One region of the Allobosea sp. 124 genome, then DNA from elsewhere that is predicted to be linked to it. Evidence: riboswitches for the same ligand, from Rfam matches in the RefSeq annotation. Region 1 holds a riboswitch; each other region holds the start of a gene.

What was found. A riboswitch is a leader RNA that binds a small molecule or an ion and turns the genes downstream of it on or off. The one in region 1 is predicted to bind thiamine pyrophosphate.
Region 2: linked by a shared signal. The riboswitch ahead of thiC (phosphomethylpyrimidine synthase ThiC) and the one ahead of thiO (glycine oxidase ThiO) in region 1 are both predicted to bind thiamine pyrophosphate.
Region 3: linked by a shared signal. The riboswitch ahead of C8D03_RS12450 (LuxE/PaaK family acyltransferase) and the one ahead of thiO (glycine oxidase ThiO) in region 1 are both predicted to bind thiamine pyrophosphate.

What each region holds. Positions count from the first base shown of each region.
Region 1 is NZ_PZZM01000001.1:53,647-56,914, reverse strand. Features, by position in the region: tRNA gene C8D03_RS00280 (tRNA-Ser) at 132-222, shown strand; gene C8D03_RS00275 (mandelate racemase/muconate lactonizing enzyme family protein) at 405-1,523, shown strand; TPP riboswitch at 1,560-1,660, shown strand; gene thiO (glycine oxidase ThiO) at 1,710-2,738, shown strand; gene thiS (sulfur carrier protein ThiS) at 2,722-2,919, shown strand; gene C8D03_RS00260 (thiazole synthase) at 2,951-3,268, shown strand, end outside.
Region 2 is NZ_PZZM01000001.1:1,534,876-1,538,143, forward strand. Features, by position in the region: gene C8D03_RS07175 (hydroxyethylthiazole kinase) at 1-145, opposite strand, end outside; gene thiC (phosphomethylpyrimidine synthase ThiC) at 151-2,043, opposite strand; TPP riboswitch at 2,122-2,225, opposite strand; gene C8D03_RS07185 (hypothetical protein) at 2,263-2,460, opposite strand; gene C8D03_RS07190 (hypothetical protein) at 2,578-2,868, opposite strand; gene C8D03_RS26750 (OmpA family protein) at 3,020-3,268, opposite strand, start outside.
Region 3 is NZ_PZZM01000001.1:2,622,279-2,625,546, forward strand. Features, by position in the region: gene C8D03_RS12440 (ABC transporter permease) at 1-285, opposite strand, end outside; gene C8D03_RS12445 (LacI family DNA-binding transcriptional regulator) at 455-1,468, shown strand; TPP riboswitch at 1,741-1,869, shown strand; gene C8D03_RS12450 (LuxE/PaaK family acyltransferase) at 1,967-3,046, shown strand; gene C8D03_RS12455 (acyl-CoA reductase) at 3,051-3,268, shown strand, end outside.

The sequences.
Region 1 (3,268 bases):
CGCTTTGACGGCTTTGCGACAGCACCTGCGCCGCCATCGCGCCGCGGCCGGGAGGCGGATGCGGAAACACGCGGGAATGTCCATTCGACGGCTTGTCAAAGCGAGCGGCAATCGGGCATAGAGCGTCTAACGGAGACGTGGCCGAGAGGCTGAAGGCACTCGTTTGCTAAATGAGCATACCCCACAAGGGTATCGAGGGTTCGAATCCCTCCGTCTCCGCCACTTCCCTGATTGATCGTTTCGAACCACCAGAAGCGCCGCGCCCGCCATCTGCCCTTGCCGCGCATTGGGCTTTGCCAGCCGTCCTCCATCGCCGTTGAAGCGGCCGGCATCCTGTGGTCGAACTCTTGGCAACACGCCGTCGCAGCCAATTCACGCGGCGAGCGGAGGCCGGGAGGACCATTATGCGCATCGCCAGTATCGAACCCTTCATCCTGCATATCCCCGTCACGGGCGGGTCGATCTCCGATTCGACGCACCGCATCAGCCATTGGGGCGTGGTCGGCACGAAGATCGTCACTGAGGACGGGCTGGAAGGCTATGGCTTCACTGGCACCCATGCCGATCTGCCCTCCGACCGGCTGATCACCGCCTGCATCCGCGACTGCTACGCCCCGCTGCTGATCGGCGAGGATGCGGCCGAGACGAATCGGCTCTGGCTCAAGCTCGCCCGTCACCCGGCGCTGCAATGGGTCGGCCGCGCCGGCATCACCCAGCTCGCTCTTGCGGCCGTCGATGTCGCGCTCTGGGATCTCAAGGCAAAGCAGGCCGGCGTGCCGCTCTGGCATCTGCTCGGCGGCGCCAGCAAGCCCCGGCTCGAAGCCTACAACACCGATATCGGCTGGCTCTCGATTCCCAAGGACCAACTCGTCGACTGCTGCCGCAAGGCGGTCGAACGCGACGGCTTCCACCGCATCAAGGTCAAGGTCGGCTACGCCGACCCCGGCATCGATATCGGCCGGCTCGAGGCGGTGCGGCAGGCGGTCGGCTCCCATGTCACCCTCGCCATCGACGGCAACGGCAAATGGGACCTGCCGACCTGCAAGCGCTTCTGCGCCCGCGCCGAGCCGCTCGACATCTTCTGGTTCGAGGAGCCGCTCTGGTATGACGATGTCGGCTCGCATGCGGCGCTCGCCCGCTCGACCTCGATCCCCGTCGCGCTTGGCGAGCAGCTCTATTCGCTCGACGCCTTCCGCGCCTTCATCGCGGCCGATGCGATCCATTTCGTCCAGCCCGATGTGACCCGGCTCGGCGGCATCACCGAATACATCCAGGTCGCGGACCTGGCGCTTGCCAGCCGCCTGCCGGTCGCGCCCCATGCCGGCGAGATGAGTCAGGTCCATGTCCATCTCGCCTATTGGCATCAGGCGACGCCGGTCCTCGAATACATTCCCTGGATCAAGGACGCCTTCGAGGAGCCGGCCGATGTCGTCGATGGCTGTTTCCTGAAGCCCCAGAAGCCCGGCGCGGGCACGACGCCGACCGCGGAGGCCATCGCACGCTTCGCCAGGCCGCTGGCCTGACGGCTTGCCCCGTCGGGCTCGGGGCCCTAAACTGCCACTCATCCGTTGGGGTGCCGCGAGGCTGAGAGGTGCTGATGCACCAACCCATCGAACCTGATCCGGGTAATGCCGGCGAAGGGAACGGTCATCGGCTCGTCGCTCGCCTCGTCACGCCATGACCGTTGCCTTCCCGGGAAGGGGAACGGCATGGCGAAGACGCATCCACGTCTGGACAGACCCGTCCATGTCGGCATCGTCGGTGCGGGCGTCGTCGGCCTCGCCTGCGCGGTGGAACTGCTCGGCAGGGGCGCCACGGTCGAGATGCATGAGCGCGGCGCCTTCGCGGGCGAGCGGGCCTGCTCCTGGCATGCGGGCGGCATGCTCGCGCCGTGGTGCGAGGGCGAGAGCGCCGAGGAACCCGTGATCCGCCTGGGCCAGGAAGCCGCAGCGTGGTGGGCGCGCCATGTCGGCGGTGTCGTCCGCAACGGCACGCTCGTGCTGGCGCCGAGCCGCGACCGCAGCGAGCTCAGGCGTTTCGGGCAGCGCACCTCCCATTTCGTCGAGCTGGACGGGGAGGGGATCGCGGCGCTCGAACCCGATCTCGCCGGGCGCTTCGGCAAGGGGCTGTTCTTCGACGGCGAGGCGCATCTCGATCCGCGCCTGGCACTCGCCGGCCTGGCCGACAAGGTCAGGGCGCTGGGCGGTCGCATCCATTTCGGCAGCGAGGTGGCGGCCGGCGACATCGCCGCCGAAACCGTGCTCGACTGCCGCGGCCTTTCGGCTCGCGATGCTTTGTCCGATCTGCGCGGCGTCAAGGGCGAGATGCTGCTGCTGAAGAGCCGCGACATTGCGCTGTCGCGCCCGGTCCGGCTGCTGCATCCGCGTATTCCGCTCTATGTTGTCCCGCGCGCCGACGGGCTCTTCATGGTCGGCGCGACCATGATCGAAAGCGGTGAGCGCGGCCGCATCTCGGCCCGCTCGATGCTGGAACTGCTCGGCGCGGGCTATGCGCTGCATCCCGCCTTCGGCGAGGCCGAGCTGGTCGAGATCGGCGTCGATGCCCGCCCGGCCTTTCCCGACAACCTGCCGCGGCTGACGCGCCGGGGCCGGGTGCTCCATGTCAACGGGTTCTACCGCCACGGCTTCCTCCTCAGCCCCGCCATGGCGCGGCTGGCGGCCGAGGCCGTGCTCGATCCAGCCGCCATTCCGGAGATGTTGCATGACGCTGCTGCTTAACGGGCAACCCCGGGAGATAGCCGCCGCGACGCTGGCGGAGGCGCTGGCCGAACTCGGCTACGCCGGCAAGGTCGTCGCCACGGCGGTGAACGGCGATTTCGTCGCGGCCCGCCAGCGCGAGGCGCTCAGGCTGGCCGAGGGCGACCGTATCGAGGTTCTCGCACCGATGCAGGGCGGCTGAAATGCAGGGGGCTGAGATGCAAAGGTCCGAGATGAACGACTTCTATGGTTTCGAACCGAAGAACCGGCTCTTCCTCGGCACGGCGCGTTATCCTTCGCCGGCGATCCTCGCCGAGGCGGTCAGGCTGTCCGGCGTCGAAGTCGTCACCGTCTCGCTGCGCCGCGAGGCGGGCGAGGGCGGTGCCGGCCAGGCCTTCTGGTCGCTGATCCGCGAACTCGGCGTCCGGGTACTGCCCAACACCGCCGGCTGCCATAGCGTCAAAGAGGCGGTGACCACGGCGCATATGGCACGCGAGGTCTTCGGCACGAACTGGATCAAGCTCGAGGTCATCGGCGAAGACGACACGCTC
Region 2 (3,268 bases), 1.5 Mb from region 1:
TCGAGGGAACGGCCCCGAAGGCGAGCAGCATATTGGCGGTGACGTTCTGCGCCACCGTGTTGGTGAGGCAGTGGATGCGCGGGCGGCGCTCTGCCACCCGCGCGAGGATCGACGCCACCATGGCGGCGTCGAGCTGGTCATTCATAATGCTCATTGCGCGGCAGGTAGATAGAGGCTGCCGCCCTTGTCGAGGAATTCCTGCGACTTGGCCGCCATGCCTTCGGATGCCATCGCTTCGAGACTGGCGCGCTCGTTGTCGCTCATCGCCAATACCTCGGCCCGCAGATCCTGCGTGATCTTCATCGAGCAGAATTTCGGCCCGCACATCGAGCAGAAATGCGCGACCTTATGGGCGTCCTTCGGGAGGGTTTCGTCGTGGTAGCTGCGCGCCGTGTCGGGGTCGAGCGCCAGGTTGAACTGGTCCTCCCAACGGAAATCGAAGCGCGCGCGGGAGACCGCGTCGTCCCTGATCTTCGCCGCCGGATGGCCCTTGGCGAGGTCGGCGGCATGCGCCGCGATGCGGTAGGTGATGACGCCGGTCTTGACGTCGTCGCGGTTCGGCAGGCCGAGATGCTCCTTCGGCGTGACGTAGCAGAGCATGGCGCAGCCATACCAGCCGATCATCGCCGCCCCGATGCCGGAGGTGATGTGGTCGTAGCCCGGCGCGATGTCGGTCGTCAGCGGTCCGAGCGTGTAGAACGGCGCCTCGCCGCATTCGCGGAGCTGCTTGTCCATGTTCTCCTTGATCTTGTGCATCGGCACATGGCCGGGGCCCTCGATCATGACCTGGCAGCCTTTTTCCCAGGCGATGGTGGTGAGCTCCCCCAAGGTCTCCAGCTCGGCGAACTGGGCGCGATCATTGGCATCGGCGATCGAGCCCGGACGCAGACCGTCGCCGAGCGAGAACGAGACGTCGTATTTCCGCATGATCTCGCAGATCTCGTCGAAGCGCTCGTAGAGGAAGCTCTCCTTGTGATGAGCCAGGCACCAGCGCGCCATGATCGAGCCGCCGCGCGAGACGATGCCGGTCACGCGCGAAGCGGTGAGCGGAACGTAAGGCAGCCTGACGCCGGCATGGATGGTGAAATAGTCGACGCCCTGCTCGGCCTGTTCGATCAGCGTGTCCTTGAACACCTCCCAGTCGAGCTTCACAGGATCGCCACCGACCTTTTCCAGCGCCTGATAGATCGGCACGGTGCCGATCGGCACCGGCGAGTTGCGCAGAATCCAGGAGCGGATGTTGTGGATGTTGCGGCCGGTCGAGAGGTCCATGACGGTGTCGGCGCCCCAGCGGATCGCCCAGACCAGCTTCTCGACCTCTTCGGCCGCGCCCGATGTCACGGCCGAATTGCCGATATTGGCGTTGATCTTGACCAGGAAGTTGCGGCCGATCGCCATCGGCTCCAGCTCGGGATGGTTGATGTTGGCCGGGATGATGGCCCGCCCGCGCGCGATCTCCGAGCGGACGAATTCGGGTGTCACGAAGTCCGGCACGCTGGCACCGAAGCTCTCGCCGTCGGCATGGCGCTCGCGGGCACCCTCCAGCATCGCGGCGCGACCAAGGTTCTCGCGATGCGCGACATAGATCATCTCGGGCGTGACGATGCCGGCCCTGGCGAATTCGTACTGCGTCGCCATCTGGCCATTGCGCGCGGTCAGCACCGGGCGCTCAGCCGGGCATGCCGGGACCATCTGGTCCGGCGAGATGTTGCCGTTGTCGGCCGCCGTCACCGCGCGGCCCGGCACGGTCTCGAAGCCTCGACGGCTGAGCCAGTCGCGCCTGATCTGGGGCAGGCCGGCATTCAGGTCGACCGCCGCATCCGTCTCGGTGAAGGGACCCGAGGGATCGTAGATGCGCACGGCCGGTTCGGTGTCGGTGGTGAGCTGCACCTCGCGAAACGGCACCTGGATCGAGGCGTCCTCGGGTGTCGGCACGTAGATTTTGCGCGAGCCGATGATTGGCCCGGTGGTAACGCCGGTCGGCGCGCCGAACTTGCGGGCGGCTTCGGCACTGCGTTTCGGTGGGGTGATATGGGTGTTCATGGGGATCTCCGCCTTGGTCAAAGGGTCAGGAGATCCGGCGTCGAAGCGGTTCAAGCGCTGTGATGCGGGCATGGTTGTGACCATGCCGCGTTCCAGTCCCTCCGCCGGTATGACCCGGATCAGGTTCGATGGGTTCGGCCTTGCGGCCATCTCAGCTCTTGCGAGCACCCCTCGGAACGATCGCGAGGTTAGGCGGGCGGACGGATTCGCGCAACCGTCTCAGGCGCTGATATCGACGGACTGTCCCTGCCCGGCCGGGAGGGTGGCCTGCATCTGGTCAACACCCTGCTGAAGCAAGGTGACGACGGCCTGGTCCGATGCAGCCTGCTGGCGCAGCATTTCCGTCTGCAGGGCCTGCTGCGTGGAGCTGGCCTGCATCGCTGCGAAGCTTTGCGCGATGGCAAGGGAATCACTCATGGATATGCGCCTCCTGCCCCAGCCATAGACGCCGAAGCTTGAGCGATGGTGAATCAAGACCGGCAAAACCTGCCTTGCCCAAGCCTGCCTTGTCCCTGCGTCTGCCGGAGCCGCAGATCAGGGCGCGATGATCGAACGCACCGGGCGCGGCATGGGCAGATCGCGATCCGCGCGCGGCGCGACCTGGGCCTGCTGGCGGTGACCGGAGCGCCCGGGATCGGCCGCGCGTTCCCGCGCGACGATGTCGGCATCGACCACCGACGGCTGCGGCGCCAGCGGGACGCCCGGGGCCCGCTGACGGGCACCCGGCTGCGACGACGCCTCCGGCTGGGCCGGCTGCGCCATGACTGAAGGGACGAAAACCGCGACCATCAGAAGGCCGCCGATCAGAGTGATCCGAGCGCGCATCGCAATGCTCCCTGTGCCCCCGCCCCTGGCCCTGGCCCTGAAGGAGCCTGTTTTACGCCAAACGGCGAGCATGGCGTTCGGGTTCCCACATGCGCATCAAAAAGGCCGCCTTCCGGCGGCCTTTTTCCGATGTCTTCGGGATTCTCCGCGATCAGCCGCCCTGCCCTGCCAGCAGCGGCGTGATGCGACGGAGCGTGACGCGGCGGTTCTGACGCTCCGCCTCCTGCGTCGCGACCTTGAGATACTGCTCGCCATAGCCCTGCGTCGTCAGGTTCTCCGGCGGCACGCCGAAATCCTTGGTCAGAATCTCGGCGACCGACTGGGCCCGGCGGTCAGACAGCGACAGGTTGTCGATGTCGGGGCCGACGGCGTCGGTGTGGCCCTCGACGAGGAAGACCTC
Region 3 (3,268 bases), 2.6 Mb from region 1:
GGCCTCGGCCCGCCGGTCCCACCCCATCCAGAGGCCGAGCGGCACGCCGGTGGCGATCGCCACGAGGAAGCCCATCACGACCAGCTTGACGCTCTGAAGCGCGTGGCCGGCGAGCCCGCCGCCGGCATAGCCGCGCGTCGCGATCTGGCTCAACGACTGCCAGAAGTCGACAGGCGAGGGGAAGCGGCCGGGAGAGACGATGCCCGTTGCGGTCGTCAGCATGAACCACAGCAGCAGCGCAGCCGCTACCGAGCCAAGGCTGACCCATCGCCGTCTTCCGATCATGGCGTTCCTCAATGCGCTCTTCTTGAGTGAAAGCGCTTTCATCGTAGGTTTTCAGATCGTGCGATGGATGTCAATCTCTCTATCGATTTGCTGATCGATGTCCATTTTCCTTGCAGATGGTGTTGTATTCGTCTTATTTTGGATGAAATAAATTTCAGGGAGGTCGAGGGTGAGCGGAGGGCGCGTCAAGCTGAGCGACGTTGCGCGCGATGCCGGCGTTTCGCCCGCGACCGTCTCGCGGGCGATCGCGCAGCCGGACCTGCTCTCGCCTGACACGCTGGCGAAGGTCAGGGCCAGTGCGCAGCGTCTGGGCTATCTGCCTGATGGCGCGGCGCGGGCCCTGGCCTCGGGGCGGTCGATGACGATCGGTGCGATCGTTCCGACACTGGACAGCGCCATCTTTGCGCGAGCCCTGCAAGCGATGCAGGCGACATTGGCGCAGGCGGGCTATCTGCTGCTCGTGGCCTCGCATGAAGCAAGTCCTGCAGCCGAGACGCAGGCCGTCCGGGCGCTGCTCGGCCGCGGCGTGGACGGGCTCATGCTGGTGGGGGCCGAGCGTGCGCCGGAGACGACGGCCTTGCTCGACGCGTCGGGGCTTCCTGTCGTGCTCACCTGGTGCGGCGACGGTCATTTCACCGCGATCACGATCGACAATGCCCTCGCCGGACGCCTCGCGGCGGAGCATCTGATCAGGCTCGGGCATCGGCGCATCGGCATGATCACCGGCCATCTGCAGTTCAACGACCGCCAGAGGGCCCGGCTGGCCGGCGCGCGCGCCGCCCTGACGGAAGCGGGACTGTCCTTGCCCGACCCATTGGTCGTCGAGCAGGCACTGACCCTCGCCGGAGGGCGGGCCGGCTGCGCCATGCTGCTGGAGCTGGAGGACAAGCCGACGGCGTTGATCGGCGGCATCGACCTGTTCGCGATCGGCTGCCTCGAAGAGGCGCATGCGCGCGGCATGACGGTCCCGCGCGACCTCAGCGTCGTCGGCATCGACGGCCTGGATATGTCGGCACATGTCTCGCCCTCGCTGACGACGGTCCATGTGCCGACGGGCCGCATCGGTCATCTCGCGGCCAGGACGTTGATGGCGCTCGTGCAGGGCGACCGAGTCGATGCCGAGACGATGCTGCCGGTGGAGCTGGTGATCAGGCGGTCGTCTCAGGCTGTCGGCGCCGTGTAGCGATGCGATGCTAAAAGCGCCCGAAGGGAGCCGGGCGTGCCAGCAGGAGCGATCCGATGCACCCATAAAAGCTGTGGCGGCATCGGGAGGACGAGGTTCCCGCTTCGCATGTCCAGCCGGATTCTCTTTCTCGTTGATGTTCTGCGAGGCAACGCTCGGCGTGTCCTGAAGGCAGCTTCTGCCGGCCGGGTCGTGCGACGTGCGATGGCGTCGTCGGCTTGCCGGACCGGGCAGCGTCCTTGACATCGCCGCGAGCGCGCCGTCATGCTTCCGGCTGTTCCCAGGGGGGCCTCGCTAGGAGGCTGAGATTCCGCCGGTCCGGATCAATCCGGGCAACGCGGTGACCCTCCGAACCTGATCCGGTTCATACCGGCGTAGGGATGCGGGACATCGGGCGGAAAGCCGCCCCGTTTCCAAGCTCGCGCCGCTGGTCGGATTTTCGGTCCCATGCAAGGCATCCCGCCTGGTCGTGTGGCTGGCGGGAAGGCGTGGCTGGACGTGACCGAAGCTGAGATCATCGAGGCCCTGCTGGCCTTCATCGACCGGGACGAGGCATCCGAAGCCGCGTTCGAGCGGATGGCGCTGGCGGTCTTCGCCTATCAGTTCGCGCATAACCAGCCCTATCGCCGCTTCGCCATCCAGCGCGGCCGCACCACGCTGACCGTCCGGAACTGGCGCGATATTCCCGCCGTGCCGATCACCGCCTTCAAGGACCTGACGCTGAGCTGTTGCCCGCCGGAGGCGGCAGAACGCATCTTCATGACCAGCGGTACCACGCAGGGCGGGGTCAAGGGCCGCAGCTACCATCCGACGCTCTCCGTCTATGACCGCTCGATGCTGGTGAATTTCCGCCAGCGCTTCATGCAGGGTCTCGCGCGGATCGAGATGGGCATCCTGTTTCCCGACGAGCAGGCGATGCCGAACTCGTCGCTGGCGCATTATCTTTCGCTGGCGAAGCGCGACTGCGGAGCCCCCGGTAGCGCGGGATTCATCGGGGCGGACGGTCTCGATCTGCCGCGGCTGACCGCGGCGCTGGAACGGGCGGAAGCTGCCGGCCAGCCCTACGCGCTGCTCGGCGCGAGCTACAGCTTCGTGCACCTGCTCGATGCGCTGGCGGCACAGGGGCGGCGCTTCGTGTTGCCCGAGGGCAGCCGCATCCTCGACACCGGCGGCTTCAAAGGCCAGTCGCGCGAGATGGGTGCCGATGCCTTCTACGATGCGCTCTCAGCCGTGCTCGGCGTGCCGCGCAGCCGCTGCATCAATATGTATGGGATGACCGAGCTCAGCACGCAGTTCTACGACGACGGCAATGCCGCCTGCCCGCCGGTCAAGTCCGGGCCGCACTGGATCCGCAGCCGGGTTGTCGACCCGGTGACGGGGCGAGACCTGCCGGAAGGCACGACCGGCGTGCTGGTGCATCACGACCTCGCCCATTTCAACTGCGTCTCGGCAATCCTGACCGAGGATGCCGGCGTCATGGTCGAGGGCGGCTTCAGGCTGTTCGGTCGGGTCGACGGCGCCGATTCCAGAGGATGCTCGCTCGCCGTCGAGGAATTCCTGAAGGCGGCGAGGGGCTGAGGCCGTGACCGAGTTCGCCGGGCACCTGCCGGGACTCTCGGCTGCGGAGGTCGAGTGGCGGGTGCTGGACTTCGCCGCCTGGGGCGAGAGCGTGCAGGTCTCCGTGCCGCTGCTGACGGAGCCGCAGGGGTGCGCTTTGGCCGCTCGCATCCGGGAGAATGCGCGGGCCTATCTGAAGACGCTGCCCGTCGCCGAGATCGTCTCAACCATCGACAAGGCCGT